4 regions of the Streptomyces sp. NPDC047085 genome follow, and region 2 is predicted to be linked to each of the others. Evidence: riboswitches for the same ligand, from Rfam matches in the RefSeq annotation. Region 2 holds a riboswitch; each other region holds the start of a gene.

The links. A riboswitch is a leader RNA that binds a small molecule or an ion and turns the genes downstream of it on or off. The one in region 2 is predicted to bind cyclic di-AMP.
Region 1: linked by a shared signal. The riboswitch ahead of ABZ865_RS20860 (transglycosylase family protein) and the one ahead of ABZ865_RS36060 (M23 family metallopeptidase) in region 2 are both predicted to bind cyclic di-AMP.
Region 3: linked by a shared signal. The riboswitch ahead of ABZ865_RS38315 (transglycosylase SLT domain-containing protein) and the one ahead of ABZ865_RS36060 (M23 family metallopeptidase) in region 2 are both predicted to bind cyclic di-AMP.
Region 4: linked by a shared signal. The riboswitch ahead of ABZ865_RS41085 (M23 family metallopeptidase) and the one ahead of ABZ865_RS36060 (M23 family metallopeptidase) in region 2 are both predicted to bind cyclic di-AMP.

The regions. Positions count from the first base shown of each region.
Region 1 covers NZ_JBEYUW010000005.1:476,713-483,901, forward strand. The annotation lists gene ABZ865_RS20855 (transglycosylase family protein) at 1-990, shown strand, start outside; cyclic di-AMP (ydaO/yuaA leader) riboswitch at 1,174-1,346, shown strand; gene ABZ865_RS20860 (transglycosylase family protein) at 1,351-2,034, shown strand; gene eno (phosphopyruvate hydratase) at 2,364-3,671, shown strand; gene ABZ865_RS20870 (septum formation initiator family protein) at 3,775-4,251, shown strand; partial or broken gene ABZ865_RS20875 (DUF501 domain-containing protein) at 4,280-4,729, shown strand; gene ABZ865_RS20880 (Ppx/GppA phosphatase family protein) at 4,886-5,842, shown strand; gene ABZ865_RS20885 (NAD(P)/FAD-dependent oxidoreductase) at 6,288-7,189, shown strand, end outside.
Region 2 covers NZ_JBEYUW010000015.1:89,554-96,742, reverse strand. The annotation lists gene ABZ865_RS36075 (DNA topoisomerase IV subunit A) at 1-1,315, opposite strand, end outside; gene ABZ865_RS36070 (pitrilysin family protein) at 1,613-3,034, shown strand; gene ABZ865_RS36065 (pitrilysin family protein) at 3,031-4,419, shown strand; cyclic di-AMP (ydaO/yuaA leader) riboswitch at 4,707-4,871, shown strand; gene ABZ865_RS36060 (M23 family metallopeptidase) at 4,884-5,639, shown strand; gene ABZ865_RS36055 (GntR family transcriptional regulator) at 5,874-6,569, shown strand; gene ABZ865_RS36050 (HPr family phosphocarrier protein) at 6,793-7,074, opposite strand.
Region 3 covers NZ_JBEYUW010000018.1:5,480-12,668, forward strand. The annotation lists gene ABZ865_RS38290 (NAD(P)H-dependent oxidoreductase) at 96-683, shown strand; gene ABZ865_RS38295 (ABC transporter permease) at 690-1,583, opposite strand; gene ABZ865_RS38300 (ABC transporter ATP-binding protein) at 1,570-2,547, opposite strand; gene ABZ865_RS38305 (DUF2092 domain-containing protein) at 2,673-3,872, opposite strand; gene ABZ865_RS38310 (polyprenyl synthetase family protein) at 4,174-5,184, opposite strand; cyclic di-AMP (ydaO/yuaA leader) riboswitch at 5,827-6,057, shown strand; gene ABZ865_RS38315 (transglycosylase SLT domain-containing protein) at 6,060-6,545, shown strand; gene ABZ865_RS38320 (HAD family hydrolase) at 6,587-7,189, opposite strand, start outside.
Region 4 covers NZ_JBEYUW010000023.1:25,463-32,651, forward strand. The annotation lists gene ABZ865_RS41055 (leucine-rich repeat domain-containing protein) at 1-572, shown strand, start outside; gene ribA (GTP cyclohydrolase II) at 592-1,236, opposite strand; gene ABZ865_RS41065 (MarR family transcriptional regulator) at 1,336-1,866, opposite strand; gene ABZ865_RS41070 (dihydrofolate reductase family protein) at 1,998-3,131, shown strand; tRNA gene ABZ865_RS41075 (tRNA-Met) at 3,198-3,271, shown strand; gene ABZ865_RS41080 (PP2C family protein-serine/threonine phosphatase) at 3,480-4,670, shown strand; cyclic di-AMP (ydaO/yuaA leader) riboswitch at 4,934-5,101, shown strand; gene ABZ865_RS41085 (M23 family metallopeptidase) at 5,109-6,152, shown strand; gene ABZ865_RS41090 (aldo/keto reductase) at 6,313-7,189, shown strand, end outside.

The DNA.
Region 1 (7,189 bases), on a different contig from region 2:
CTCATCGTCGCGGCCGGAGTGACCGGCTCCGCCATCGCCCTCCCTCTCCTGGGCGCCGCGAGCGCCAACGCGGCCGACGGCACCACGTGGGACAAGGTGGCCGAGTGCGAGAGCGGCGGCTCCTGGAGCGCCGACACCGGCAACGGGTACTACGGCGGCCTGCAGATATCGCAGGCGGACTGGGCCACGTACGGCGGCACCCAGTACGCCGCGAGCGCCGACCAGGCGAGCCGTTCGCAGCAGATCGCGGTCGCCGAGAAGATCCTCGCCGACCAGGGCACCACCCCCTGGGCCACCTGCGCCCTGCTCTCCGGACTGACCTCCAACTCCGGTTCGGTGGACGTGGACACGGGTGTCGGCGCCGGCTCCGGCGAATCGGGCAAGGCGGACTCCGGGCACTCCTCCTCCGGTTCCACCGGTAAGTCCGACTCGTCCAATCTGCCGGATTCCTCGGCTTCGTCGCCCTCGTCACCGTCGTCCGGCTCCTCCTCGGACGCGACCGTCACGCCGTCCCCGAGCGCGAGCGAGGGCTCCGGTTCCGCCGACTCCGCCGGCTCCGACGAGGGTGCGAATGCTCCCAAGTCCGACAAGTCCGCCTTGCCCGACTCCGAGCCCACGCAGGGGAGTGGCGTTTCGGCCGCCCCGGACCCCGCGGTCGACGACTCGGACAATTCGTGGCAGACCGGCGGCTCTTGGAGCCTGGTCGACACCGGTGCGCTCAGCAGTGGCGGACGTCACCGGGGCGGCAGTGCGGACGAAAGCCTGACAAGCGGTCAGGACACCCGTTCCTCGGGCCGTCACGCCTCCCGTGACGCGGGTACCTACACGGTCCGTGAAGGCGACTCCCTCGCCTCCATCGCCGACTCCCTTGACGTCGACGGCGGATGGCACGCGCTCTACAGCCAGAACAAGAAGGCCATTGGCGCCGACCCGGACCACATCGCCCCCGGTCAGACCCTGGACGTCGGTTCCGAAGCGGGCGCGGAGTAGCGGGAGTTGACGCCCCGCTTTCAGGGCTAATGTCCGGTTTGGTGAAAGTGTGGGATGAGTCTCAGAAGCCCTGATCGTCTTTGAAATTCCGCCGAGCGCATGTCTACGGTCGGGACCGCTCGTCACCACGAGCCCCGGCACTCGCAACGCCGAATCCTGCCAGCGGTTGCCCGGGAACAGTCGACGCGTCACGCGCCGTAGGCAGGAGCGGGGGACCCAAGGTAAGCGCCGGATCCGGCAGTTGATGCCGCGACCGGCTTGGGGTGAAGCCACGCCTCCCACGAGGGAGGAGTGGCCGGGCAACTCAACCGGCCCGAACCCGACAGCTCACCTCGCAGGCGTCGGTGAGGGGATCGATCCATGCTGTTTTCCGGCAAGGGCAAGCACCGTCGTCCGTTCAAGGCCACCCGCGCCATCGCGCTCGTCGGTGTCACCGGCGCCGTCGTCGCCGCCCCGCTGATGGCGGCCGGCAACGCCTCCGCCGCCACCGCCTCCGAGTGGGACAAGGTCGCCCAGTGCGAGTCCGGCGGCAACTGGTCCATCAACACCGGCAACGGCTACTACGGCGGTCTGCAGTTCTCCGCCTCCACCTGGGCCGCCTACGGCGGCACGGCCTACGCCTCCCGCGCCGACCTGGCCACCAAGCAGCAGCAGATCACCGTGGCCGAGAAGGTCCTCGCCGCCCAGGGCAAGGGCGCCTGGCCGGTCTGCGGCACGGGCCTGTCGAGCACCCCGTACAGCGGCACCGCCGCCCCCTCCTCGAAGACCACCTCTTCGAGCAGCACCACCACCCGCTCCACCGACCAGCAGGCCGCCTCCCGCTCGGCGACCCGCCCGGCCCCGAGCAAGACCGTCACCACCCCGACCGGCAAGAAGGTCAAGAAGGGTGACGGCGAGTACAAGGTCGTCAAGGGCGACACCCTCGGCACCATCGCCGAGAAGCACAACGTCAAGGGCGGCTGGAAGACCCTCTTCGAGCTGAACAAGGACATCGTCGAGGACGCCGACCTGATCTACCCCGGCCAGCAGCTGCACCTGAAGTAAGGCGCGGCCGGCCGGCCCGGCCACAGCGTCCTCACGGCGACTTCCCCCGATAGAGCCCCCGTGAGGGTCACCCCCCGTCCCCACGGGCCCCCCGCCCTGGTGCGTGTTCCCCCGTACGCACCGGGGCGGGGCTTTTTTCTGCGCCTTTCCCGGTCCCCCTTTGTTCCGGGCGGGAACAATGGGTACCGTCTCCCTGTCTCGCCCTGTCTCTCCCTGTCCACGGGACGGTCGGTCGGTGGCCGACGCCCCTGGGACGGTTAGGCTCTAGTCGCAAGGCACAGCCGTAAGGCACAAAGCCCCGCACTTCCAGCGTCACATCCAAGAAGGAGATGCTCGTGCCGTCCATCGACGTCGTCGTAGCCCGGGAAATCCTGGACTCCCGAGGCAACCCCACGGTCGAGGTCGAGGTCGGCCTCGACGACGGCAGCACGGGTCGTGCCGCCGTCCCGTCCGGCGCCTCCACCGGCGCCTTCGAGGCCATCGAGCTGCGCGACGGTGACCCCAACCGCTACCAGGGCAAGGGCGTCGAGAAGGCCGTTCTCGCCGTCATCGAGCAGATCGGCCCGGAGCTGGTCGGCTACGACGCCACCGAGCAGCGCCTGATCGACCAGGCGATGTTCGACCTGGACGCCACCGACAACAAGGGCTCCCTCGGCGCCAACGCCATCCTGGGCGTCTCCCTCGCCGTCGCCCACGCCGCCTCCGAGGCCAGCGACCTGCCGCTGTTCCGCTACCTGGGCGGCCCGAACGCGCACCTGCTGCCGGTGCCGATGATGAACATCCTGAACGGCGGCTCGCACGCCGACTCCAACGTGGACATCCAGGAGTTCATGATCGCCCCGATCGGCGCGGAGTCCTTCTCCGAGGCGCTGCGCTGGGGCACCGAGGTCTACCACACCCTGAAGAAGGTCCTGAAGACCAAGGGCCTGTCCACCGGCCTCGGCGACGAGGGCGGCTTCGCCCCGAACCTCGGCTCCAACCGCGAGGCCCTCGACCTCATCCTCGAGGCCATCAAGCAGGCCGGGTACGTCCCCGGCGAGCAGATCGCCCTCGCGCTCGACGTCGCCGCCTCCGAGTTCTACAAGGACGGCACGTACCTCTTCGAGGGCAAGGAGCGCTCCGCCGCCGAGATGACGGAGTACTACGAGGAGCTCGTCGCGGCCTACCCGCTCGTCTCCATCGAGGACCCGCTGTTCGAGGACGACTGGGCCGGCTGGAAGGTCATCACCGACAAGCTCGGCGACAAGGTCCAGCTCGTCGGTGACGACCTGTTCGTCACCAACCCCGAGCGCCTGGCCCGCGGCATCGAGGACGGCGCCGCCAACGCCCTGCTGGTCAAGGTCAACCAGATCGGTTCGCTCACCGAGACCCTGGACGCCGTCGAGCTGGCCCAGCGCAACGGCTTCAAGTGCATGATGTCCCACCGCTCCGGCGAGACCGAGGACGTCACCATCGCCGACCTGGCCGTCGCCACCAACTGCGGCCAGATCAAGACCGGCGCCCCGGCCCGCTCCGAGCGCGTCGCCAAGTACAACCAGCTGCTGCGCATCGAGGAGATCCTCGACGACGCCGCGGTGTACGCCGGCCGCAGCGCGTTCCCGCGCTTCAAGGGGAACGTGGAGATCTCCAAGGGCTGACCCGACCCGGCGTAAGGCTTAGCCAGTCGTACGTACGTCCCCGTACCCGGTCCCGTACCGTGTGCGGGGACGTACGCGCGTGTGCAAACGGGAGGCGGGGAAGATGGCCACGAAGGACCGGGACCGTTTCTCCACCACGACCAGGCTGCGGCTGCTCGGCGAACAGACCGCGGCCCGTGTCTACCGCTCCCAGACCAAGCGGCAGGCCCGCCGCTCACGGCTCACCGGCCGCGCGGCGCTGCTCGCGCTGGTGCTGTGCTCGCTGATCGTCGCGCTCGCCTACCCGATGCGGCAGTACGTCTCCCAGCGCGCGGAGATCGCCGACCTCCAGCGGCAGCAGGAACAGGCGCGCGAGCGGGTCGAACAGCTGCGGGACCTCAAGGCCCGCTGGCAGGACGACGCCTACGCCGAGCAGGAGATCCGGCGTCGGCTGCACTATGTGATGCCCGGTGAGACCGGGTATGTCGTGATCGACCCGGGTGCGGCCAAGCAGTCCCGCGCCGACTTCGGGGCCGCCCACCGGCCCTGGTACGCGAACGTCTGGGACGGGGTCGACAAGTCCGACGCCTCCGACCAGTGAACCGACAGAAAGACAGCTGAAGACAGTCATGGAAACGCCTCCGCCCTCCACTCCGCGCACCGAGCCGACCGACGCGGACGTCGAGGCCTTCAAGCAGCAGCTCGGGCGTCCGCCGCGCGGGCTGAGGGCGATCGCGCACCGGTGCCCGTGCGGGCAGCCGGACGTCGTGGAGACGGCTCCGCGGCTGCCGGACGGCACGCCCTTCCCGACGACGTACTACCTGACGTGCCCGCGCGCCGCCTCGGCGATCGGCACGCTGGAGGCGGACGGCGTCATGAAGGAGATGACGGAACGGCTGGGGAGCGACCCCGAGCTGGCCGCCGCGTACCGGGCCGCGCACGAGGACTACATCCGGCGCCGGGACGAGATCGAGGTCCTGGAGGGCTTCCCGAGCGCGGGCGGCATGCCGGACCGGGTGAAGTGCCTGCACGTCCTGGTGGCCCACTCGCTGGCCGCCGGACCGGGCGTGAACCCGCTCGGCGACGAGGCGATCGCGATGCTGCCGGAGTGGTGGCGCAAGGGGCCGTGCGTGCAGCCCCTGGTGGCGCCCGATCCCGCGGACGAGCACCCGGGCGAGGACGGCGTGGTCCTCGACGTCACCGAGGACCGCCGCGGCTTCTTCGCCTACCGGCCCCTGGTCGCCGAGGGGTTCACCCGTGTCGCCGCCGTCGACTGCGGCACGAACTCCATCCGGCTGCTCGTCGCCGACGTCAACCCGGCCACCGGCGAGCTGCTGGAGCTGGACCGGCGGATGACGATCGTGCGGCTCGGCCAGGACGTGGACCGCACCGGCCGGCTGGCTCCTGAGGCGCTGGAGCGGACCTTCGCGGCGTGCCGTGAGTACGCGGACGTCATCCGCGAACTGGGCGCCACCAACGTGCGGTTCGTCGCCACCTCCGCCTCCCGGGACGCGGAGAACCGGGACGAGTTCGTGCGCGGTGTCGTCGACATCCTCGGTGTCGAGCCCGAGGTCATCAGCGGCGACCAGGAGGCCGAGTTCTCCTTCACCGGCGCCACGAAGGAGCTCGCGGGCCGCGACGACGTCGCGAGGCCCTACCTGGTGGTGGACATCGGCGGCGGCTCCACCGAGTTCGTCGTCGGTGACGACCACGTGCGGGCCGCGCGGTCCGTGGACGTCGGCTGCGTGCGGATGACCGAGCGGCACCTGGTGCACGAGGGCAAGGTGAGCGACCCGCCCACCGCCCAGCAGATCGCCGCGATGCGGGCCGACATCGAGGCCGCCCTGGACCTCGCGGAGGAGACGGTCCCGCTGCGTGAGGCGCGCACCCTGGTCGGCCTGGCCGGCTCGGTCACGACCGTGTCCGCGATCGACCAGGAACTGCCCGAGTACGACTCCGAGCGCATCCACCACTCCCGTGTCACCCAGGGCCGCGTCCGCCAGATCACCGAGTGGCTGCTGCGCTCCACGCACGCCGAGCGCGCGGCGATCCCGTCCATGCACCCGGGCCGGGTCGACGTCATCGGCGCCGGCGCCCTCGTGCTGCTCGCGATCATGGAGCGGATCGGTGCCGAGGAGGTCGTCGTCAGCGAGCACGACATCCTCGACGGCATCGCGTGGTCGGTGGCGTAGCTCTCTTTTGTTACCGGCCGGTAGTCGTCGGCTGAGCAGGTCGGATAACGTCTGAGCGGGGCTGAGGGGCCCCTCGAGGGCCCCTCGGTGACGGCCGCCCGGGAAAGTTCGTGAAGTTCTTCACAAGGAATTCCGCCTCATGGCAGCGGGAAAAGGGGCCGATGGGCCCTTCCGGGACCTCCCGGGCCCTTTGAACATGTTCAGATAGTGGGCGGAGCGGGGCTCCGGAAGCGGGTGTCCGAGGTGTGTTGCGTGGTGCTCACACGCCCCCCGATCGACCAGAGAGGCAGCTCACGCGGCCTTGACACCGGGTCAGAACGGTCAGGGGTTCCCGTTCGGCCGCATGACCTGCGTCACGTGGGTGGCGGAGGATAACACAGGCCCTCTCCAAGCTTGTGAAGGGGCGCACGAGCGACCCCCCGATGTCGGGTGGATACTCGATGGCATGAGCACCACGGAGCGTCCCAGGATCCTCGTAGTAGGCGGTGGGTACGTAGGCCTGTACGCAGCTCGGCGCATTCTCAAGAAGATGCGCTACGGCGAGGCGACCGTCACGGTCGTCGACCCCCGGTCGTACATGACCTACCAGCCCTTCCTCCCCGAAGCCGCCGCCGGCAGCATCTCCCCCCGGCACGTCGTCGTCCCGCTGCGGCGCGTCCTGCCCAAGGCGGAGGTCCTCACCGGCCGGGTCACCACCATCGACCAGGACCGCAAGGTCGCCACGATCGCCCCCCTCGTGGGCGAGGCGTACGAGCTGCCCTTCGACTACCTGGTCATCGCGATGGGCGCGGTCTCCCGCACCTTCCCCATCCCCGGCCTCGCCGAGCAGGGCATCGGCATGAAGGGCATCGAGGAGTCCATCGGCCTGCGCAACCACGTCCTCGAGCAGCTGGACAAGGCCGACTCCACGACCGACGAGGAGATCCGCCGCAAGGCGCTCACCTTCGTCTTCATCGGCGGTGGCTTCGCGGGCGCGGAGACCATCGGCGAGGTCGAGGACATGGCCCGTGACGCGGCCAAGTACTACACCAACGTGTCCCGCGAGGACATGCGGTTCATCCTCGTCGACGCCGCCGACAAGATCCTGCCCGAGGTCGGCCCCAAGCTCGGCCAGTACGGCAAGGAGCACCTGGAGAGCCGGGGCGTGGAGATCTACCTCTCCACCTCCATGGACTCCTGCGTCGACGGCCACGTCGTGCTGAAGAACGGCCTCGAGGTCGACTCCAACACGATCGTCTGGACCGCCGGCGTCAAGCCGAACCCGGCCCTCGCCCGCTTCGGCCTGCCTCTCGGTCCCCGCGGCCACGTCGACTGCGAGCCCACGCTCCAGGTCGCCGGCACCGACTA
Region 2 (7,189 bases):
TGTCGAGGATGTACTGGGTCTGGACCTCGCTCAGCGAGAAGCGCTCCATCAGGCGCTCCTTGGCCTGCGCGGAGTTCTCGCTGGACCGGATCAGCCGGATGACCTCGTCGATGTCGACCAGGGCGGTCAGCAGACCCTCGACCAGGTGCAGCCGGTCCCGGCGCTTGGTGCGGCGGAACTCGCTGCGCCGCCGGACGACGTCGAAGCGGTGATCGAGGTAGACCTCCAGCAGCTCCTTGAGGCCCAGGGTGAGCGGCTGGCCGTCGACCAGGGCCACGTTGTTGATGCCGAAGGACTCCTCCATCGGGGTCAGCTTGTACAGCTGCTCCAGGATCGCCTCCGGCACGAAGCCGTTCTTGATCTCGATGACCAGGCGCAGGCCGTGCTCGCGGTCGGTGAGGTCCTTGATGTCGGCGATGCCCTGGACCTTCTTCGCGTTGACCAGGTCCTTGATCTTCGCGATCACCTTCTCCGGGCCGACCGTGAAGGGCAGTTCGGTGACGACCAGGCCCTTGCGGCGGGCGGTCACCGTCTCGATCGAGACCGTCGCGCGCATCCTGAAGGTGCCGCGGCCCGACGCGTACGCGTCCCGGATGCCGTCCAGGCCGACGATCCGGCCGCCGGTGGGCAGGTCCGGGCCCGGGACGTGCCGCATCAGCGCGTCCAGGTCCGCGTTCGGGTGCTTGATCAGGTGGCGGGCGGCCGCGATGACCTCCCGCAGGTTGTGCGGCGGCATGTTCGTCGCCATGCCGACCGCGATGCCCGAGGAGCCGTTGACCAGCAGGTTCGGGAAAGCGGCGGGCAGTGCGACCGGCTCCTGCTCCTGGCCGTCGTAGTTCGGCGTGAAGTCGACCGTGTCCTCGTCGATCGACTCGGTCATCAGGCCCGTCGCCTCGGCCATCCGGCACTCGGTGTACCGCATGGCGGCCGGCGGGTCGTCGTTGCCCAGCGAGCCGAAGTTGCCGTGGCCGTCGACCAGCGGGAGCCGCATCGAGAAGGGCTGCGCCATGCGCACCAGCGCGTCGTAGATCGACGCGTCGCCGTGCGGGTGGAGCTTGCCCATGACCTCGCCGACGACACGGGCGCACTTCACGTACGCGCGGTCCGGGCGCACGCCCATCTCGTTCATCTGGTACACGATGCGGCGGTGCACCGGCTTGAGGCCGTCACGGGCGTCCGGCAGGGCGCGCGAGTAGATGACCGAGTACGCGTACTCGAGGTAGGAGCCACGCATCTCGTCCACGACGTCGATGTCGAGGATCTTCTCCTCGTACGAATCGTCGGGCGGCGGGGTCTTCGTGCTGCGGCGGGCCATCGCCGGCTCCTCCTGATTTCTGCTCGCGCTTGACGGATCTGACGCGGACCATTGTGGACCGCGGCACTGACAACCCGAGCCGCGACCCGGTCCCCCGCAGGCGCGACCGGCGCCGGGAGCCGTCCCCCCGGTGCCCGGGAACCGTCCGACGGCACGCCTGACGCAGGCTACGCGATCCGCTGTGGGCGTACGTCCCGCGGGAACTCCGCCGAGGCCTCGCACGCTTTGCATACAGTGGCAGGAACGGCAGGAAAACCGCGGTTTCTATCAACCGCTTCCGCTCGCGAAGGGACGTACATGCCCATGGGTCACACGACCACAGCCGAGGCAGGCTCCGGGGGCCTGGCAGCGACCGAGCACCGCCTGGCCAACGGTCTGCGCGTGGTGCTCTCCGAGGACCACCTGACCCCGGTGGCGGCGGTCTGCCTCTGGTACGACGTCGGTTCCCGCCACGAAGTCAAGGGACGTACCGGCCTGGCTCACCTTTTCGAGCACCTGATGTTCCAGGGCTCGGGCCAGGTGAAGGGCAACGGCCACTTCGAGCTGGTCCAGGGCGCCGGCGGCTCGCTCAACGGCACCACCAGCTTCGAGCGCACCAACTACTTCGAGACCATGCCCGCCCACCAGCTGGAGCTCGCCCTCTGGCTGGAGGCCGACCGCATGGGCTCCCTGCTCGCCGCCCTGGACGACGAGTCCATGGAGAACCAGCGGGACGTCGTCAAGAACGAACGCCGCCAGCGCTACGACAACGTGCCCTACGGCACCGCCTTCGAGCGGCTGACCGCCCTCGCCTATCCCGAGGGCCACCCGTACCACCACACGCCGATCGGCTCCATGGCGGACCTGGACGCGGCCACCCTGGAGGACGCCCGCCAGTTCTTCCGCACCTACTACGCGCCGAACAACGCGGTGCTCTCCGTGGTCGGCGACATCGACCCCCAGCAGACCCTCGCCTGGATCGAGAAGTACTTCGGGTCCATCCCGGCGCACGACGGCAAGCCCCAGCCCCGCGAAGGCTCCCTGCCCGAGGTCATCGGCGAGCAGCTGCGCGAGGTCGTCGTGGAGGAGGTCCCGGCCCGCGCCCTGATGGCCGCCTACCGGCTCCCGCACGACGGCACGCGCGCGTGCGACGCGGCCGACCTGGCGCTCACCGTCCTCGGCGGCGGCGAGTCCTCCCGCCTGTACAACCGGCTCGTGCGCCGCGACCGCACGGCCGTGGCGGCCGGCTTCGGCCTGCTGCGGCTGGCCGGCGCGCCCTCGCTGGGCTGGCTGGACGTGAAGACCTCCGGTGACGTCGAGGTGCCCGTGATCGAGGCCGCCATCGACGAGGAGCTCGCCCGGTTCGCCGAGGAGGGCCCCACGCCCGAGGAGATGGAGCGCGCCCAGGCCCAGCTGGAGCGCGAATGGCTGGACCGGCTCGGCACGGTCGCCGGCCGCGCCGACGAACTGTGCCGGTACGCCGTCCTGTTCGGCGACCCGCAGCTCGCCCTCACGGCCGTCCAGCGCATCCTGGCCGTGACCGCCGAGGAGGTGCAGGAGGTCGCCAAGGCCCGCCTGCGCCCCGACAACCGCGCGGTCCTCGTCTACGAGCCGCTGTCCGCCGAGTCCGCCGAGCACACCGAGGAGGCGGGGCGCGGCGAGGACCCGGAGTCGGAAGCCACCGTGGAAGCGGGCGTCGCCCCGGCCGACCAGAACGACAACGAGGAGACGGACCGGTGACCGAGCTCGCCACGATGGACTTCCACCCCCAGCCGCAGCCCGGCGAGGCCAAGCCCTGGGCCTTCCCCGCCCCCGAGCGCGGCGCGCTGGACAACGGCCTGACCGTCCTGCGCTGCCACCGCCCCGGCCAGCAGGTCGTCGCCGTCGAGGTGCTGCTGGGCGCGCCCCTGGACGCCGAGCCGGGCGGCCTGGACGGCGTCGCCACGATCATGGCGCGGGCCTTCTCCGAGGGCACCGACAAGCACTCCGCCGAGGAGTTCGCCGCCGAGCTGGAGCGGGCCGGCGCCACGCTCGACGCGCACGCCGACCACCCCGGCGTCCGGCTCAGTCTGGAGGTCCCGGCCTCCCGGCTGGCCAAGGGTCTCGGCCTGCTCTCCGACGCCCTGCGCGCGCCCGCCTTCGCCGAGAGCGAGGTCGAGCGGCTGGTCCGCAACCGCCTGGACGAGATCCCGCACGAGCTGGCCAACCCCGGCCGCCGGGCCGCGAAGGAACTCTCCAAGGAGCTGTTCCCGGCCACCTCGCGCATGTCCCGCCCGCGTCAGGGCACCGAGGACACGGTCGAGAAGATCGACGCGGCCGCCGTACGCGCCTTCTACGACCGCCATGTGCGCCCCGCCACGGCCACCGTGGTCGTCGTCGGCGACCTCACCGGCACCGACCTGGACGCGCTGCTCGGCGACACCCTGGGCGCCTGGACCGGCACCCCCGGGCAGCCGCGTCCGGTGCCTCCCGTGTCCGCCGACGACACCGGCCGCGTCGTCATCGTCGACCGGCCCGGCGCCGTCCAGACGCAGCTGCTCATCGGCCGGATCGGACCCGACCGGCACGACCAGGTGTGGCCCGCCCAGGTGCTCGGCACCTACTGCCTCGGCGGCACCCTCACCTCCCGCCTGGACCGCGTCCTGCGCGAGGAGAAGGGCTACACCTACGGCGTGCGCGCCTTCGGGCAGGTCCTGCGCTCCGCACCGGACGGCACCGGCGCCGCGATGCTCGCCATCAGCGGCTCCGTGGACACCCCGAACACCGGCCCCGCGCTCCAGGACCTGTGGACGGTGCTGCGCACACTCGCCGCGGAGGGCCTGACCGACGCCGAGCGGGACGTCGCCGTGCAGAACCTCGTCGGGGTGGCGCCGCTGAAGTACGAGACCGCGGCGGCCGTCGCGAGCACGCTGGCCGACCAGGTCGAGCAGCACCTGCCCGACGACTTCCAGGCGCATCTGTACCAGCGGCTCGCCGCCACCGGCACCGTGGAGGCCACCGCGGCGGTCGTCAACGCCTTCCCGGTGGACCGCATGGTGACCGTCCTCGTCGGTGACGCCGCCCAGATCAAGGCGCCGGTCGAGGCGCTCGGCATCGGTGAAGTCACCGTCGTGGCAGCCGATTAGGAACTGCCGGTCAGGGACTTCCGATCAGGGACTGCCGATTAGGGACCGAAGCGCGAGGCGGCAGCCGTACGCGCGCGTGGGGCCCTGGCGACCGACGGGTCGTCAGGGCCCTTGCCGTTCCCGGCCATGCCGAAGCCCCGGTCCCCAGATGTCCGGATTGAGGCGGAGGTTGCCTGTCTGCCCTGTGGGATGCGCTACAAAAGCCCGGATCCGTTTGGGGATCGCGAGCCGCCGCCCGTAGCGTCTTTCGGGCTGTCCGTCAGGCAGTGCGCCGCGCCCGCGGCACCGGACAGTCATCGCCGAGTCCCCGTACGGCGCGAGCCAGGGGAGCCGGGGACCCAACCGCAGTCCCTGGGGTGAATCGGACGCCCGCGCGCGAGCGAGGGGGTCCGTAGGAGACCTTCCTGCTCCGAACCCGTCAGCTAACCCGGTAGGCGAGAGGGAAGGAAAGGACCAGCCACTTCATGGCGTTCATGTGCGCCACCGGGAAGCACCGCAAGCCCGGCCGGGTCAAGCGCACCACCGCTCAGGCGGCCGGCATCGCGGCCCTCACCACCTCAGGCGTCGTCGGCACCCTCGCGGCATCGCCTGCGGTCGCCGCGGAGAACTCCGTCGAGCAGACCGGTCTCACTCCCGTCATCACCGTCAGCGACACGCTGGCCGAGGAGATCGACGCGCAGGCGGCCGCCCAGAAGGCCACCGCCGAGCGCAAGGAGGCCGAGGAGGCCGCGGCCAAGGCCGCCGCCGAGCGCGTGAAGGAGGAGCGTGAGGCAAAGGCCCGCGCCGCCCGTGCGGCGGAGCGCGAGCGCCTGAACGCCTTCGTCGCCCCGATCGCGCACTCGTACGTCTCCACCGGCTACATGGCGAGCAGCTCCCTGTGGTCCTCCGGTTCCCACACCGGCATCGACTTCCACGCGGCCAGTGGGACGCCCGTCCACGCGGCCGGCTCCGGCACCGTCGTGTCCACCGGCTGGGGCGGGGCGTACGGCAACCAGATCGTGATCCGGATGGCCGACGGCATGTACACCCAGTACGGCCACCTGTCGTCCATCGGCGTCACCGTGGGCCAGCAGGTCACCCCGGGCCAGCAGATCGGCCTGTCCGGCGCGACCGGCAACGTCACCGGCCCGCACCTGCACTTCGAAGCGCGTACGACCCCCGAGTACGGCTCGGACGTCGACCCCGTCGCCTACCTCCGCAAGCACGGCGTGAACGTCTGACGCCCGCGCGCACGGCATCCGAAGCATCCGAAGCATCCGAAGCATCCGAAGCATCCGAAAGCCCCGGCTCACGCGCCGGGGCTTTCGCCGTTTTTCTGTGAGCCCGCCGTACCCGTTGTCCAAAAAATATCCATGGATTCCGGCCCGCCGTCGGAAATTCCGGCTCATTGCAATAGAGTCACGGAACACACGTCCATCGTCGACGTTTCACGGGGATTAAGACGGAGGTCGGGCATGCGTATTCCGGCGCACTCGGTGTGCACGGCGATCCGGGACGACATCGTCGCGGGTGTCTACGAGCGCGGCGGCCGCCTCACCGAGGAAGTCCTGGCCCGCCGCTACGGCGTCTCGCGCGTTCCCGTCCGCGAGGCCCTGCGCACCCTGGAGGCCGAGGGGTTCGTGGTGACCCGGCGGCACGCGGGCGCGTGCGTGGCCGAGCCGACCGAGCTGGAGGCGGCCGACCTGCTGGAGATGCGGATGCTGCTGGAGCCGCTCGGCGCCTTCCGGGCCGCCCAGCGGCGCACGGAGGCCCATCTGAAGGTGCTGCGCGGCCTGGTCCGGCTGGGCCAGGAGCGGGCCAGGCGGGGCAACAGCGAGGATCTGCGCTCGCTCGGCGGCTGGTTCCACGAGACGCTCGCCCAGGCCTCCGGCAGCCAGTCGCTGTCCTCGACGCTCACCCAGCTGCGGCACAAGATCGCCTGGATGTACGCGGTGGACGCGCCGCCGAGCCCGGTGGAGTCCTGGGCGGAGCACGGAGCGATCGTGGACGCGGTGGCGCGCGGCGACGGCGAGCGCGCGCGGGCGATCACGGCATTGCACACCGAGCGCGCGACGGCCGTGCACCGGCTGCGTTTTTCCGGCGGCGCGGATCGCGCGGAGCGCGTGAGGACTTCGCAACATGCCGTAAACATGTCGAGCCCGCGGCATTAACACCGGCGCCGTATACAAAGAAGAGCAATTCGGTGGGGCGTATTTCTGCTGCCCGCATTTCCGACGTGCCCGCGATTTTCCTGGAAGCCGGAAGCCGGAAGCCGGAAGCCGGAAAGCGCGGAGGCATGGAAGCGCGGAGGCATGGAAGCGCGGAGGCATGGAAGCGCGGAAGCCGCGCCGCCCGTGAAGGGCGACACGGCTTCCGTGTCGGTCGTGCCGAAGCTCAGACGGTCTCGGGCAGTTCCTCGAGGCCCTCGGAGACCAGCTTGGCCAGACGGTCCAGGGCGGCGTCCGCGCCCTCGGCGTCGGAGGCGAGGACGATCTCCTCGCCACCCTGGGCGCCCAGGCCCAGGACAGCCAGCATGGAGGCCGCGTTGACGGGGGTGCCGTCAGCCTTGGCGATCGTCACCGGGACGCCTGCGGCCGTGGCGGCTCGGACGAAGATGGAGGCGGGGCGGGCGTGGAGGCCCTCGGCCCAGCCGACGTTGACGCGGCGCTCAGCCATGTGTTGCTGCCCTTCAGAGTCTCAGGGTTGTCTAGACCAGTTTCCCATACGGTGAAGCGTGCCCGGAGCGGACCCTCGTCGTGCCCCGGTGTGTCGTCGGACCGCGGCCTCGGCC
Region 3 (7,189 bases), on a different contig from region 2:
TCGCACCAGCCGCGCCCTTGAAACGGAGTGCTTGCATGTGCATAAAATGCATGCGCCTTTAACCGTGGTACGACATCGCTGACTCTGGGGGACCCATGAGCCGCCGCTTCCTCTTCGTTCTGGGCAGTGCCCGCACCGAGGGAAACACCGAGATCCTGGCTCGACAGGCTGCCGAACAGCTGCCCGGTGACGTGGAGCAGCAGTGGATCCGGCTCGCCGACCTCGCGTTGCCCGACTTCACGGACCTGCGGCATGAGAGCGACCATGTACGGCCGGCCTCGGACACGCCGGCCGGTGTGCTGCTGGACGCCACCCTCGCGGCCACGGACGTCGTGATCGCCTCGCCGCTGTACTGGTACTCGGTCTCCGGCCTCACCAAGCGCTACCTGGACTACTGGTCGGGCTGGCTGCGCACTCCGGGCGTGGACTTCAAGGCGACCATGGCGGGGCGCACCCTGTGGGGCGTGTCGGCCCGGGCGGACCGGGACGCGTCGGTCGCGGACCCGCTCGTCGGCACCCTCAACAACTCCGCCGCCTACCTGCGGATGCGCTTCGGCGGGGTGCTGCTCGGCAACGGCAGCGCGCCGGGGGACGTCCTCAAGGACACCGACGCGCTGACGCGGGCGAAGACGTTCTTCGCACAGGAGGCACCGCTCGCGCGCTTCCCGCACGAAGCGATCTGACATCCCCTACGCGCTGATGTCCTTCGTCGTGAACCTGGCCCACGCCGCCGAGCCGAACACCGCCGCGTACAGCGCCTGGAGGCCGAGGTTCTTCATCAGGTCGTCCCAGTAGACCGGGTCGCGCATCAGGTCGGCGAAGGACAGCCAGTAGTGGGAGAAGAAGTACGGCTGGAGCGCGTGCAGTTGGGGTATCTGGTCGAGGATCTGGACGGTGATGAGCAGACCGACCGTGGTCGCCATCGCCGCGATGCCGCTGTTGGTCAGGGTCGACACGAACAGGCCGAGGGCGGCGACGCCGACCAGTGAGGCGGCCACGGCCAGGGCTATCAGCAGGGCCCGGCCCAGACCCTCGGCGAAGCTGATCCGGGTGCCCGAGATGGTGGTGAGGTCGCCGAGCGGGAACAGCAGCGCGCCGACGAGCAGTGCGGAGACGGCCACGACGAGAGTGGCGAGCACACAGAACGCCATCACCGTCGTGTACTTGGTGAGCAGCAGCCGGGTGCGCCCGGCCGGGGCGACCAGCAGATAGCGCAGGGTGCCGGAGCCCGCCTCGCCCGCGATCGCGTCACCGGCGACGACGCCGACCGCCATCGGCAGGAAGAACGGCAGGGTGGCGGCGAGCGCCGTGAACACCAGGAACAGCCCGTTGTTGGTGATCTGGGCGATGAAGGCCGGGCCTTCGCCGCCGCCCCCGCCGGCCGTCGAGCCGTTCCGTGTCTCGATCTTCACCGCGATCCCGACCAGCACCGGCACCGCCGCCAGCACTCCGAGCAGCGCGAGTGTGCGCCAGCGGCGGACGGTGGTGACCAGTTCGCTGCGCAGCAGCCCGAGGGTCCACAGCGGATGCGGGCGGCCGGACCTGGGTGCGGCCGGTGCCCGAAGTGCCTCAGCCCGCGACATCGAAGCCCTCCCCTGTCAGTGCCACGAACGCGTCCTCCAGGGAGGCTCGTTCGAGCGCGAAGCCCCTCACCCGGACACCCGCCGCGACCAGGGCCGCGTTCACCTCGGCGAGGTCCTGGGCCGGCGGCTCGGCGGTCACCCGGTCGCCGTCCACGGTGACGTCCGTGACGCCCTGTTCCTTCAACACCCGGGCCGCCTCGCCGGGATCCGGTGTGTTCACGACCAGTCGGCCGCGCGCCCCGGCGGCCAGGTCGGCCACCGCGCCCTGGGTGACGAGCCGGCCCTGTGCCATCACCGCCGCATGGCTGCACACCTGCTCGATCTCGTCGAGGAGGTGCGAGGACAGGAAGACGGTGGTGCCGTCGGAGGCCAACTCGCGGATGAGAGTGCGGATTTCGCGCATGCCCTGCGGGTCGAGCCCGTTGGTGGGCTCGTCCAGGACGAGCAGTCTGCGCGGCTGGAGCAGCGCGGCGGCCAGGCCCAGGCGCTGCTTCATGCCGAGCGAGTACGCCTTGGCCTTCTTGCCCGCGGCGGCCGCGAGACCCACCCGGTCCAGGGCGGCGGCGACCCGGGCGCGCCGGGTGCGTGGGTCGGCGGTCGGGTCCGCGGAGTCGTAGCGCAGCAGGTTGTCCCGGCCGGAGAGGAAGCCGTACAGGGCCGGGCCCTCGATGAGCGCGCCGACCTCGGGGAGGACCTGCCGGGCGGCCCGGGGCATGGGGCGGCCCAGGACCCGGGCCGTGCCCGAGGTCGGCTCGATCAGGCCCATCAGCATGCGGATGGTGGTGGTCTTGCCGGAGCCGTTCGGGCCGAGGAAGCCGAAGACGCTGGCCGCCGGGACGGTCAGGTCGAGACCGTCCACGGCGAGTTGCCCGCCGCGGTAGCGCTTGGTGAGGCCGCGGGTGGCGATGACGCTCGCCGCCGCGTCCTCCGGGTCCGGCTGCGTGGCGGACGGTGCGTCGTCCATCGGCTCCCCTTCGATTCGTCGTGCCCGGAGGGCCTCCGATGGCCCCAGGGCCCGTGAAAGCCCCGGAGCCTGATAGCTCCGGGGCCGTGAAGGCCCTGAAGGCCCCTGGAAAGGCCCCGGGAGGGTTACTTCCCTTCGTTCGCCGCCTTCACCAGCGCGTCCTTGGTCACCGCGCCGGCGTACACCTTGCCGTCGTCGGTGATCAGGGCGTTGACCAGGCGGGTGGAGAAGACCGTGCCCTTGCCGAACGTGCCGGAGACCTGGTCGCCGAGCGAGCCGAGGAAGCCGCCGAAGGCACCGCCCTCGGAGCCGGAGGGCATGCCGCCCTCGGCGCCGGTGTCGAAGGTGGCTATGGCGTTCCAGCCCTTGCCGATGACCTTGGCCCCGTCCATCCCCTGGGCGAAGTCCTCGCCGAGCTTCGGAGCGTGCTCCTTCGCCTTCGGCTCGTCCTTCTGCTCGGTGACCTTCGCGCCCTTGGGCGGGGTGAAGTCGAAGGTGGAGGCGGCCGGGCGGGCGAAGGCGACCTGGGTGAAGCCCGCGTCGAACACGGCGGCGCCGCCGCTCTTCGGGGTCAGCGTGAACTTCAGCGGCATGCCGGTCTTCGCGTCCACCGCGATGCTGATCGCGCCGACCGTGGTGCCGGACTGCTTGGGCCTGATCAGCAGCTTGTAGGCGTCGCGTCCGGCGACCTGGGCGGTGCCGTCGACGGTCACGGACGTGGTGTCGTCGACCGACTTCAGGGCCTCGTCGGCGAAGTCCTTGGGCGTGGCCGGCGGCTCGGCCCGGCGGTGGTCCTTGCCGGAGTCGTCGGCGGTGCCGTGGAAGACCTCGTTGCTCTTGCTGTCGTAGCCCCACACGTCCTTGCCGTCGTGGATGAGGCTGTACTCGGATCCGCGCTCGAGCAGGGAGAGCTTCTGCCGGTCGGGGCCGTCGGTGGCCACGCGCAGGGTGTGCGTGCCGGAGACCAGCTCGGTGAGCTTGGACGACGGGTCCGCGGAGGAGCCGTCGCCGCCCTGGGCCGCACCCGAGGCCAGGCTGTTCTCCAGGCCGCCGAGGTCCGGCAGGCCGAGGTCGGTGCTGACCTTCACGGTGCCGGACAGCTGCTGCACGTCCGACTTGGCCATCTTCTCGATGAGCTGCTGTGCGGTGATCTTCGGCAGGTCGGGGTCACCGGAGTCGGCGAGCGCCGGGACCAGCCCGATCGTGGCCGCCGCCACCCCCACCACCGCGACCGGGACGACGTACCGGGCCGCCTTGCGGCGTCCGGAGCGCAGGTCCTCGTCCGCTGCGGCGCCGGTCGCGTCGTCGGATTCGTACGGTGCCATGTGTGCCTTACCTCCGTCGTCGGCGGCGGCTGTCCTCACGCTGGTCCACTTGAGCCGCCATTCTCACCCGAATCGGTGAGGAGTGCTGATTTCCGTGGTTTCCATCAGACCAAATCCGCCGTGCCGGGGCGTCAGACCACGGAGCCAACTCCGTGTACGCCTGCGGTATGACGCACGAGGGCGGTGTCTCCCCCGACCCGTAGGGGTCGCGGGGGGAGACACCGCCCTCGTCGTGTGCTGCGGGCCGGTGGCCGGGCCCGTGGAAGGTCCCGGCAGGGCCTGGCAGGACCTGGCAGGCGTCCTAGCCGGCGCGGTGCACCACGGCGTCGCAGAGCTCGGTCAGCGCCGTCTTGGCGTCGCACTCCCGGAGCGGGGACAGCGCGGCCCGGGCCTCCTCCGCGTACCGGATGGTGTCCCGGCGGGCCTGCTCCAGCGCGGGGTGGGCGCGCAGGCCGGCCAGCGCCCGGGCGTGCCGGGTGTCGTCGCTGAGGTCGGAGTCCAGCAGCTCGCACAGCTCGATGTCCTCGGGCAGACCCAGCCGGGCGGCCCGCTCGCGCAGCCGGAGCACGGGCAGGGTGGGGATGCCCTCGCGCAGGTCGGTGCCCGGGGTCTTGCCGGACTCGTGCGAGTCGGAGGCGATGTCCAGGACGTCGTCCGCGAGCTGGAAGGCAACCCCGAGCCGCTCGCCGTACTGGGTGAGCACGTCGATGACCGTCTCGTCGGCGCCGGACATCATCGCGCCGAACCGGCAGGACACGGCCACCAGGGAGCCCGTCTTGCCGCCCAGCACGTCCAGGTAGTGCTCGACGGGGTCACGGCCGTCCTGGGGACCGGCGGTCTCCAGGATCTGCCCGGTGACCAGCCGCTCGAACGCGAGGGCCTGCACCCGGACGGCCTCGGGGCCGAGGTCGGCGAGTATCTGGGAGGCGCGGGCGAAGAGGAAATCGCCGGTGAGGACCGCGACGGAGTTGCCCCAGCGGGTGTTGGCGCTGTCCACACCGCGCCGCACGGCCGCCTCGTCCATGACGTCGTCGTGATACAGCGTGGCCAGGTGGGTCAGCTCCACGACCACGGCCGACGGCACGACGCGCGGCGCGTAGGGGTCGCCGAACTGGGCCGCGAGCATCACGAGCAGCGGCCGGAACCGCTTCCCGCCGGCTCGAACCAGGTGCTGCGCGGCCTCCGTGATGAACGGGACCTCGCTCTTGGTGGCCGCGAGCAAGCCTTCCTCGACAGCCGCCAATCCGGCCTGGACATCGGCTTCCAGAGCCTGGTCCCGCACGCTCAGCCCGAACGGCCCGACGACGGTCACGAGGGTCTCCTGTCTGCTGGTGCCTGCTGGCGATTACACGGTTTGTCGATAGGTCGTTGCCATCACTCGACTCAGCGTATCCGGTCCCCTTTCGATCACCGATAGCACCCACCGGTCCAGCCCGGGCGGTATCGGCATCACGGACGTGATGTTCTCCACCATCCGATAAGAACGGACATTTCCTTACTTAACGGGAAGGCGCGCCCCCTGTCGCCGGAATACACGCCGACCGGATGCGCGTTCGACAACCCGCAGGCAGTCCCGAACGTGAGGTCGAGCGCACCCCCAGAGGCGGCCCCGGAGGCAACCCCGGAGCCACCTCACCCCTCTTCAACGAAGGGCGCCGCCTCAGAGGTTCCGGGCCCGAGGGGACTTAAACCCACCAATGGCCCCATTAAGAGCGAATCCAACTAATCCCCCATGTCTGATTTTGCGTAATTTGCCGTTACGTGAATTGGGTCACTCACCCTCCCTGGCGGCCACACCGGCCCGGCCACCCTTCTCGCCTTGCCTGTCGGGCAGTTGAGGATTGGCAACCGCAAAGGATCAAGTACCCAAATCGGCATAGATCAAGGTCAACTAGGCCTTCTTGTGAATCCGGTACTTGTTCCGGACATGTGCTGTCGCATACGTTCCGGGCCGTCAGACGAACGCCGAATCCTGCCGCGTCTGACACCACCCATCGACGAACTCATTTCGTACGGCAGGAGCGGGGGACCCAGGTAAGCCGCCAGACCGGTCGACACGTGTCGCACCGGAACGGCTCGGGGTGAAGTCGCGCCTCCTCCAGAGCCCAACGGGCCTGGTGGCGCGGCCGGGCACCTCCCCGCCCGAACCCGACAGCTCACCTCGCAGGCGACGGAGAGGAAAAAGCCATGCCTGCTGCCGCTCAGCCCCGCCGCGCCCGCTCGTCCCGCCTCTTCCGCACGCTCACCGTCGTCGGCACCGGCGCCGCCGTGCTCGCCCTGCCGCTCATCGGGGCCACCAGCGCCTCCGCCGCCGGTTCCACCACCACGACCGGCACCACCCTGGCCGGGTACCCGAACAACCTCGACGGCTGGATCCGCGAGTCGCTCGCGATCATGGCCGAGAAGAAGATCCCGGGCACCTACAACGGCATCCACCGCAACATCATCCGCGAGTCGTCGGGCAACCCGCGGGCCATCAACCTCTGGGACTCCAACGCCGCCAAGGGCATCCCGTCCAAGGGCCTGCTCCAGGTCATCGACCCCACGTTCAACACGTACCACGTGGCCGGCACGTCCTTCGACATCTACGACCCGGTCGCGAACATCACGGCCGCCTGCAACTACGCGGCCGCCCGCTACGGGTCGATCGACAACGTCTTCGGCGCCTACTGATCCACCGGTCCACACGCGCGGCAGGCCCTGCTGAGATCCGGTCAGCCGGCCGGGAACAGTCTTTCGAGGACGACGGCGATGCCGTCGTCCTCGTTCGACTTCGTGACCTCGTCGGCGACGGCCTTGAGTTCGGGGTGCGCGTTGGCCATGGCGACACCGCGTCCCGCCCAGTCGAACATGGGGATGTCGTTGGGCATGTCGCCGAAGGCGAGGGCCCGCTCGGCCTCGATCCCCAGGTACTCGGCGGCCAGCGCCAGCCCCGTCGCCTTGGTGACACCGCACGGCTGGAGCTCCACGGTTCCCGGCCCCGACATCGTGACCGTCGCGAGCGAACCCACCACCGCGCGCGCGGTCGCCGCCAACTCGTCGTCGGACAGTGAGTGGTGGCGCAGCAGCACCTTGCTGATGGGCTCGCACCACAGGTCGTCGCGGCGGCCGACCCGCACGGCGGGCAGGGTCGGGTGCGGCATCAGATACCCGGGCTCGATCAGCGTGAGCCCGTCCACCCCGTCCTGGTCGACGGCCGCGTAGACCTGCCCCACCTCGGCCTCGATCTTGCCGAGCGCGACCTCGGCCAGCTCCCGGTCCAGCCGGACCGACCACAGCAGCCGGTCGGCCCCGGCGTCGTAGACCTGCGCGCCCTG
Region 4 (7,189 bases), on a different contig from region 2:
CGCTGGACCTCGGCCACAACCACCTCACCTCGGTGCCCGCCGAGCTGGGCGAGCTGAGCGGCCTCAGCGGCTTCCTCTACCTGCACGACAACAAGCTGTCGGAGCTCCCGGACGCACTGGGAAACCTGACGCGGCTGCGCTATCTCAACGTCGGCGAGAACGCGCTCACCGCCCTGCCCGAGGCCATCGGCCGCATGTCCGCCCTGATCGAGCTCCGCGCCCAGCACAACCGGCTGACCACGCTGCCGGACAGCATCGGAGACCTGCGCGATCTGCGCGAACTCTGGCTCCGGGGCAACGCGGTCGACAGCCTGCCGCCGTCCATGGCCGGCCTGGGCGAACTGCGCCACCTGGACCTGCGGGAGAACGCCCTCGCCGACCTCCCGGAGGCCCTGGCCGGCCTGCCCCGGCTGCGCCAACTCGACGTACGGAGCAACCGCCTCACGCGCCTGCCGGACTGGATCGCCGACCTGCCCGCACTGGAGAAGCTGGACCTGCGCTGGAACCCTTGCGAGCCCTCCCCGCCGCTGCTGGCGGAACTGGAGCGGCGAGGGTGCGTCGTCCTCGTGTAGGGCGCGGGGTGCCGGGGGCTCAGCCGGCGTTCAGCCCGGTCAGGCCGTCCAACTCCGCCAGCGGCAGGGTGTGCTGGGTCTGGAGGACCTTCGCGCGGAGGTAGCGGACGTTGTGGGCCGTGGTGAAGACGCCGGTCGGCACCCGGTCCCGCACCGACACCCCGAGGGAGCGCAACTGCTCGGCCTTGTCGGGGTTGTTGGACAGCAGGTCCAGCTCGGTGATGCCGAGGGCGCGCAGCATCTGGGCGGCGGCCGTGTAGTCGCGGGCGTCCTCCGGGAGACCGAGCGCGGCGTTCGCCTCGTAGGTGTCGAGGCCCTGGTCCTGGAGGGCGTAGGCGTCGAGCTTGTTGTAGAGGCCGATGCCGCGTCCCTCCTGGCGGAGGTACAGCAGGACGCCCCCGCGCTCGGCGATGCGCTCGACCGCCTCGCGCAGCTGGGGTCCGCAGTCGCAGCGGGCCGAGCCGAACACGTCCCCGGTCAGGCACTCGGAGTGCAGCCGGACCAGCGGGACGGGGCCGGGAGCGCCGAGGACGACGGCGACGTGCTCCTGGCCGTCGGCGAGGCCGTGGAAGGTGACGAGCTCGGTGTCGACGCCGTAGCCGTCGTGGAAGCGCAGTGGTACCCGGACGCGGGCGCGCGGCGTGGCGGCGGGGGTGTCGGGCATACGGGTCCCTCCGGGTGCGGTTGCTTCATATTTGAAGCAGTCGGACGGAGGGACCCTATCCCATGCTTAAAACTTGAAGCAATTGTTTTCGGGTGCGGCTCAGGAGTCGGCCGGCCGGGACGACGAACAGGACGAACGGCGCCGCCACGGCACGTCGTCCGCCCCGGCCTCGGTGTCGTCGCCCTGCAGCCCGCGGGTGATCCCCGTGCAGATCTCCTCCAGCTGCCCCACCTGCTCCGGCGTGAGCCGGTCGAAGAGGGTCGCGCGCACCGTCTCCACATGCCCGGGTGCCGTACGCTCCAGAACGGCCATCCCCTCGTCGGTCAGCACCGCGAGGCTGCTGCGCTTGTCCCAGCGGCAGTTCTCCCGCCGCACCAGCCCGTCCCGCTCCAGCCTGGTCACCGCGTATGTCAGCCTGCTGCGCGTGATCTTCAGGGACTCGGCGAGATCGGTCATGCGCAGCCGCCGGTCGGGCGCCTCGGAGAGGTAGGCCAGCACGGAGTAGAACAGGTGCGGCATGCCGGCCTCCCGCTGGAGGTTCCGGTCGATCGCGTCGTCCAGGAGCCGGGCGGCGGCGAGGTACGCGCGCCAGGCGCGCTGCTCCTCGGGAGTGAGCCAGCGGGTCGTCATGCCGCCAGTGTAAGTTTGTTTCAAACTTGAACCAAGCCCGCCAGTCAGTTCCGCCAGCCAAGCCCGCCAGTTCCGCCAGCCAGGCCCGCCGGCCAAGCGGGCCCGTCAGCCCTCGCAGGGAGCCCGCGCCGATGCCGTACCCGTACGTCCTCCTGTCCGCCGCCGTCTCCCTCGACGGCTACCTGGACGACACCGGCCCCGACCGCCTCCTGCTCTCCAGCCCGGCCGACTTCGACCGGGTCGACGCGGTCCGCGCCTCGGTCGACGCCATCCTGATCGGCGCCGGCACCATCCGCGCCGACAACCCCCGCCTGCTCGTCAACGCGCCGGAGCGCCGCGCGGCCCGCCGGGCGCAGGGCAGGCCCGAGTACCCGCTGAAGGTCACCGTCACCGCCACCGGCGACCTCGACCCGGACGCCAACTTCTGGCACACCGGCGGCGAGAAGCTCGTCTACACGACGGACAAGGGCGCCGAGCAGGCCTCACGCGCCCTCGGCGCGACCGCCGACGTGGTCTCCCTCGGCCCCGGCCTCGACTGGCGCGCCCTGCTGGAGCACCTGTACGACGTGCGCGGCGTACGGCGCCTGATGGTGGAGGGCGGCGGCACCGTCCACACCCAGCTCCTCCAGCAGGGCCTCGCCGACGAGCTCCAGCTGGTCGTGGCCCCCCTCTTTGTCGGCGACCCGGCGGCCCCGCGCCTGTTCGGCCCGGGGTCGTACCAGGCCGGGCGGCTGCGCCTCACCGAGACCCGCCGGATCGAGGACGTCGTCCTGATGCGCTACGAGCCCACCGCCCCCGGCACCGGCCCGCTGCCCACCGCCGCCGACCATCACTGGCTGCGCACCGCCTGCGAACTGGCCGTCCAGTGCCCGCCCTCGCGGACCGCCTTCAGCGTCGGCGCGGTGGTGGTCGCCGCCGACGGCACCGAGCTGGCGCGCGGCCACTCGCGCGAGGGCGACGATCCCGTCGTCCACGCGGAGGAGGCGGCCCTCGCCAAGCTCGACCCCGCCGACCCGCGCCTGGCCGGTGCCACCGTCTACAGCAGCCTGGAGCCCTGCTCCCGGCGCGCCTCCCGCCCGGCCCCGTGCGCCGAGCTGATCCTGCGGGCGGGCGTACGCCGGGTGGTCACGGCCTGGCGCGAGCCGGACACGTTCGTGACGGCGGCAGACGGCACCGGCGTGCTCACGGGCGGGGGCGTGGAGGTCGTCCTGCTCCCGGAACACGAGGCCGCGGCGAAGGCGCCGAACGCCCACCTGCTGCACTGAGTGACACCTCACGGAAAACCCGTGTGCTGAGCGTCCCGAACATGGCGTACACTGGAGACACAACGACGCGGGGTGGAGCAGCTCGGTAGCTCGCTGGGCTCATAACCCAGAGGTCGCAGGTTCAAATCCTGTCCCCGCTACTGAAGGCTCAGGGCCGGAATCCACAAGGGTTCCGGCCCTGAGTGTTTTCCGGCCCCAGTGGAGCGACCCCGCCGGAACGGGACAGAGTGCCGCGTGCGCCCCGTAGTGGCGTGCCTCACACTCCGTCATCCGCTCGGTCCACACCGGTCGCCCGCCGTCCCCGGCCCCGCCACGCTGGACGCACGTCGATGACACGGGAGACGAGCGGTGCGCCCAGGTGAGGTGGAGGAGAATGCGTACGCACGCGCCGACGGCACAGTCCCCGGCGACCGCGTCCCGGCCCCCGGCCACGGCGACGACCCCGCACCCGCCTCCCCGTACCGGGGCCGCACCCACCGTCTCACCGTGCGCGTCCTCGCCCGTGCCCTGCCGGCGCTCCTGATCACCGGCGGGGTCCTGTACGACCTGCTCACCCCGCGCGCCTTCACCGCCGTCCCGTTCTTCACGGCCGCCCCACTGGTCGCCGCGCCCCTGTCCTCGCTGCGCACCACCGCCCTCACCGGCCTCGCCACCCTGCTGGCCGCCCTCGCCGTGCACGCCCGCTACGCCCTGCCGGACGTCAGCGCCGTCACCGAGGTCGTCACCGTCGCCACGGTCGCCGTTCTGGCCCTCGTCATCAACCGCGTCGTACGCCTCGGTGACGAGCGGCTCGCCTCCGCGCGGGAGATCGCCGAGGCCGCCCAGCGCGCCGTTCTGCCCGAGCCCGCCGCGCGGATCGGCGGCTTCGACATCGCCGCGCGGTACGAGGCGGCCCAGGAGGACGCGTTCATCGGCGGCGATCTGTACGCGGTCCAGGACAGTCCGCACGGCGTCCGGCTGATCGTCGGGGACGTGCGCGGCAAGGGCATGAGCGCGGTCGCCGCCGTGGCCGTGGTGATCGGGGCGTTCCGTGAGGCGGCCGAGCAGGAGGCCACGCTGGAGGCGGTGGCCGGGCGGCTGGAGCGGGCGCTGGCCCGCGAGGGCACCCGGCGGGAGGGGATCGACGCCTTCGAGGGCTTCACCACCGCCGTCCTCGCCGAACTCCCGCACGACGACGGCGTCGCCCGCATCCTCAACCGCGGCCATCCGCCGCCGCTGATGCTGCACGCCGACGGCACCCTGCGCGCCGTCGCGGCGGCCGAGCCCGCCCTGCCGCTCGGCATGGGCGAGTTGGGCCGTTGGCCCGACCGCGCGACCGAGACCGGCTTCCCGGGCGGCGCCACCCTGCTGCTCTACACCGACGGTCTGTCGGAGGCCCGGGACGTGCACGGCCGGTTCTACGACCCCACGCGCCGGCTCGCCGGACGCGGCTTCCCGGACCCCGGCACCCTGCTCGGCCGCCTCGCCGCGGAGGTGCGGCGGCACTCCGGCGGCGGGATGTCGGACGACATGGCGCTGCTGGCCGTACGGCGCCCGTGACCGCCGTACGCCCATACGCACCGACGGGCTCGTTATCACTCATGGTGACCGGACGACAGCCCTCCGCATAACATCTGAGTCACCATCAAAACCCTTGTGACTCCTGAATGCTGGTCAAGTCGCCCGTTTTCCACCGGTCCTGGCGCGTATATCCACCCCGATGAACGTTAATGATCAAGCCGAACGGCTTGGAATCTGGCACCTGGGTCTATTAACGTTCGATAACGCAGCGCGGTCGTCCCAGCCGTCACAAGAGGCGGCTCCGTGCGCACGCGCCGAATCCCGCAAGGGAACCGGGGAACCACCACCTTGGGGTGAATCACGCGGACGCCGTCGTGAACTCTTGAGTCCACGACTGGTATACGCGCGTAGGAGACCTTCCTGCTCCGAACCCGTCAGCTAACCCGGTAGGCGGAGGAAGGAAAGGAGTACGCCCGCGTGGCGTCCAACCGGCCTGCCCCAGAAGCCCCGTTCGTGCCCGCTCAGCGCGAATCCGAGACCTTCGGCTACGGCGCCTACCGTGCCGAGGAGGGCCCCTGGGAGGAGTGGAACCCCACCGAGGACTCCATCCGCCCGGTACGCGGCCGGCACCGCGTCTCCAAGCAGCGCGGCGGCGGACTCGCCCGCAGCTCCACCGTCCTCGGCGTCGGCGTCATCGCTGCCGTCGGCGCGGGCGGCATGGCCAGCGCCAACACCGGCAAGCCGCCGGTGTCCATCTCGCTGCCCGACCTGCCCTCCGTGGACTCCGTCGGCCACCTGTTCGACGACGACTCGTCGAACGCGCCCAAGGCCACCACCGCCTCCCTCAGCAACGTCGGCGTGACCTCCGCCGACAGCGCCAAGGGCGCCGACGCCGGCGAGGCCCTGCGCAACCGGATCATGGCCCAGGCCGAGCAGCAGCAGAGCAAGGCCGAGACCAAGGCCGCCGCGGCCGCCGCTGCCGCCGCGGAGAAGGCCGCCGCCGACGCGGCCGCCAAGGCGCAGAAGGAAGCCGAGGCCAAGGCCGCCGCCGCCAAGGAGAAGGCGGAGGCCGAGGCCAAGAGGAAGGCCGAAGAGGCGCGCCTGGCCGAGCTGGCCAAGCAGTACGCGCTGCCGACCTCCTCGTACACGATCACCTCGACCTTCGGCCAGGCCGGCTCGATGTGGTCCTCCGGCTACCACACCGGCCTCGACTTCGCCGCGCCCACCGGCACGCTGATCAAGGCCATCCACAGCGGCACGATCACCGAGGCGGGCTGGGCCGGCTCCTACGGCTACCGCACCATCCTCACCCTCGACGACGGCACCGAGCTGTGGTTCTGCCACCAGTCCTCGATCAGCGTCTCCGTCGGCCAGAAGGTCACCACCGGCGAGGTCATCGGCCGCGTCGGCGCCACCGGCAACGTCACCGGCCCGCACCTCCACCTGGAGGTCCACCCGAACGGCCAGTCCACCGGCATCGACCCGATGGCGTGGCTGCGCGGCAAGGGCCTCACGCCCTGAGCGGTCGGTCTCTGATCCACCCCCCACATACGGTCCCCGGCGGCCTGGCGGCGTCCCCCCGACGTCAGGGCTGCCGGGGTGTCCGCCATCCGGGCGCGTTCACACACCGTTCGCGGAAATCCCGGAATGGGTGGGACGGGAGTGGCGGTTGAACTGAAGCATGACTGCTTCTCACGCTTCTCTGCGCAAGCTCGGCTCCTCCGACCTCGAGGTCTTCCCGCTCGCCCTGGGCGGCAACGTCTTCGGCTGGACCGCCGACGAGGAGACCTCCTTCGCCGTCCTCGACGCCTACACGGCCGCCGGCGGCAACTTCGTCGACACCGCCGACGTCTACTCGGCGTGGGCCGAGGGCAACAAGGGCGGTGAGTCCGAGACGATCCTCGGCAAGTGGCTCAAGGCCCGCGGCAACCGCTCCGACGTCATCGTCGCGACCAAGGTGAGCCAGCACCCCGAGTACCAGGGCCTGTCCGCGGCCAACATCAAGGCCGGCGCCGACGCCTCCCTGCGCCGCCTGGGGACCGACTACATCGACCTCTACTACACCCACTTCGACAAGCCCGAGGTGCCGGTCGAGGAGATCATCGGCGCCCTGGACGACCTCGTGAAGGCCGGCAAGGTCCGCCACATCGGGGCCTCCAACATCACCGCCGAGCGCCTCGAGGCCTCGCTCGACTTCTCCGACCGCGAGGGCCTCGCCCGCTACGTCGCCCTCCAGCCCCACTACAACCTGGTCTCCCGCGACACCTACGAGGGCCCGCTGCAGGACCTCGCCGCCCGCGAGGGCCTGGCCGCCATCCCCTACTACGCCCTCGCCTCCGGCTTCCTCACCGGCAAGTACCGCCCCGGCGCCACCGTCGACAGCGCCCGCGCCGGCTCCGCCGCCAAGCACCTCGGCACCGAGCGCGGCCAGAAGGTCCTCACCGCCCTGGACGCCGTCGCCGCCGCCCATGAGGCCCCGGTGGCCACGGTCGCCCTCGCCTGGCTGGCCGCCCAGCCGACCATCGCGGCCCCCATCGCCTCGGCGAGGACGGTCGACC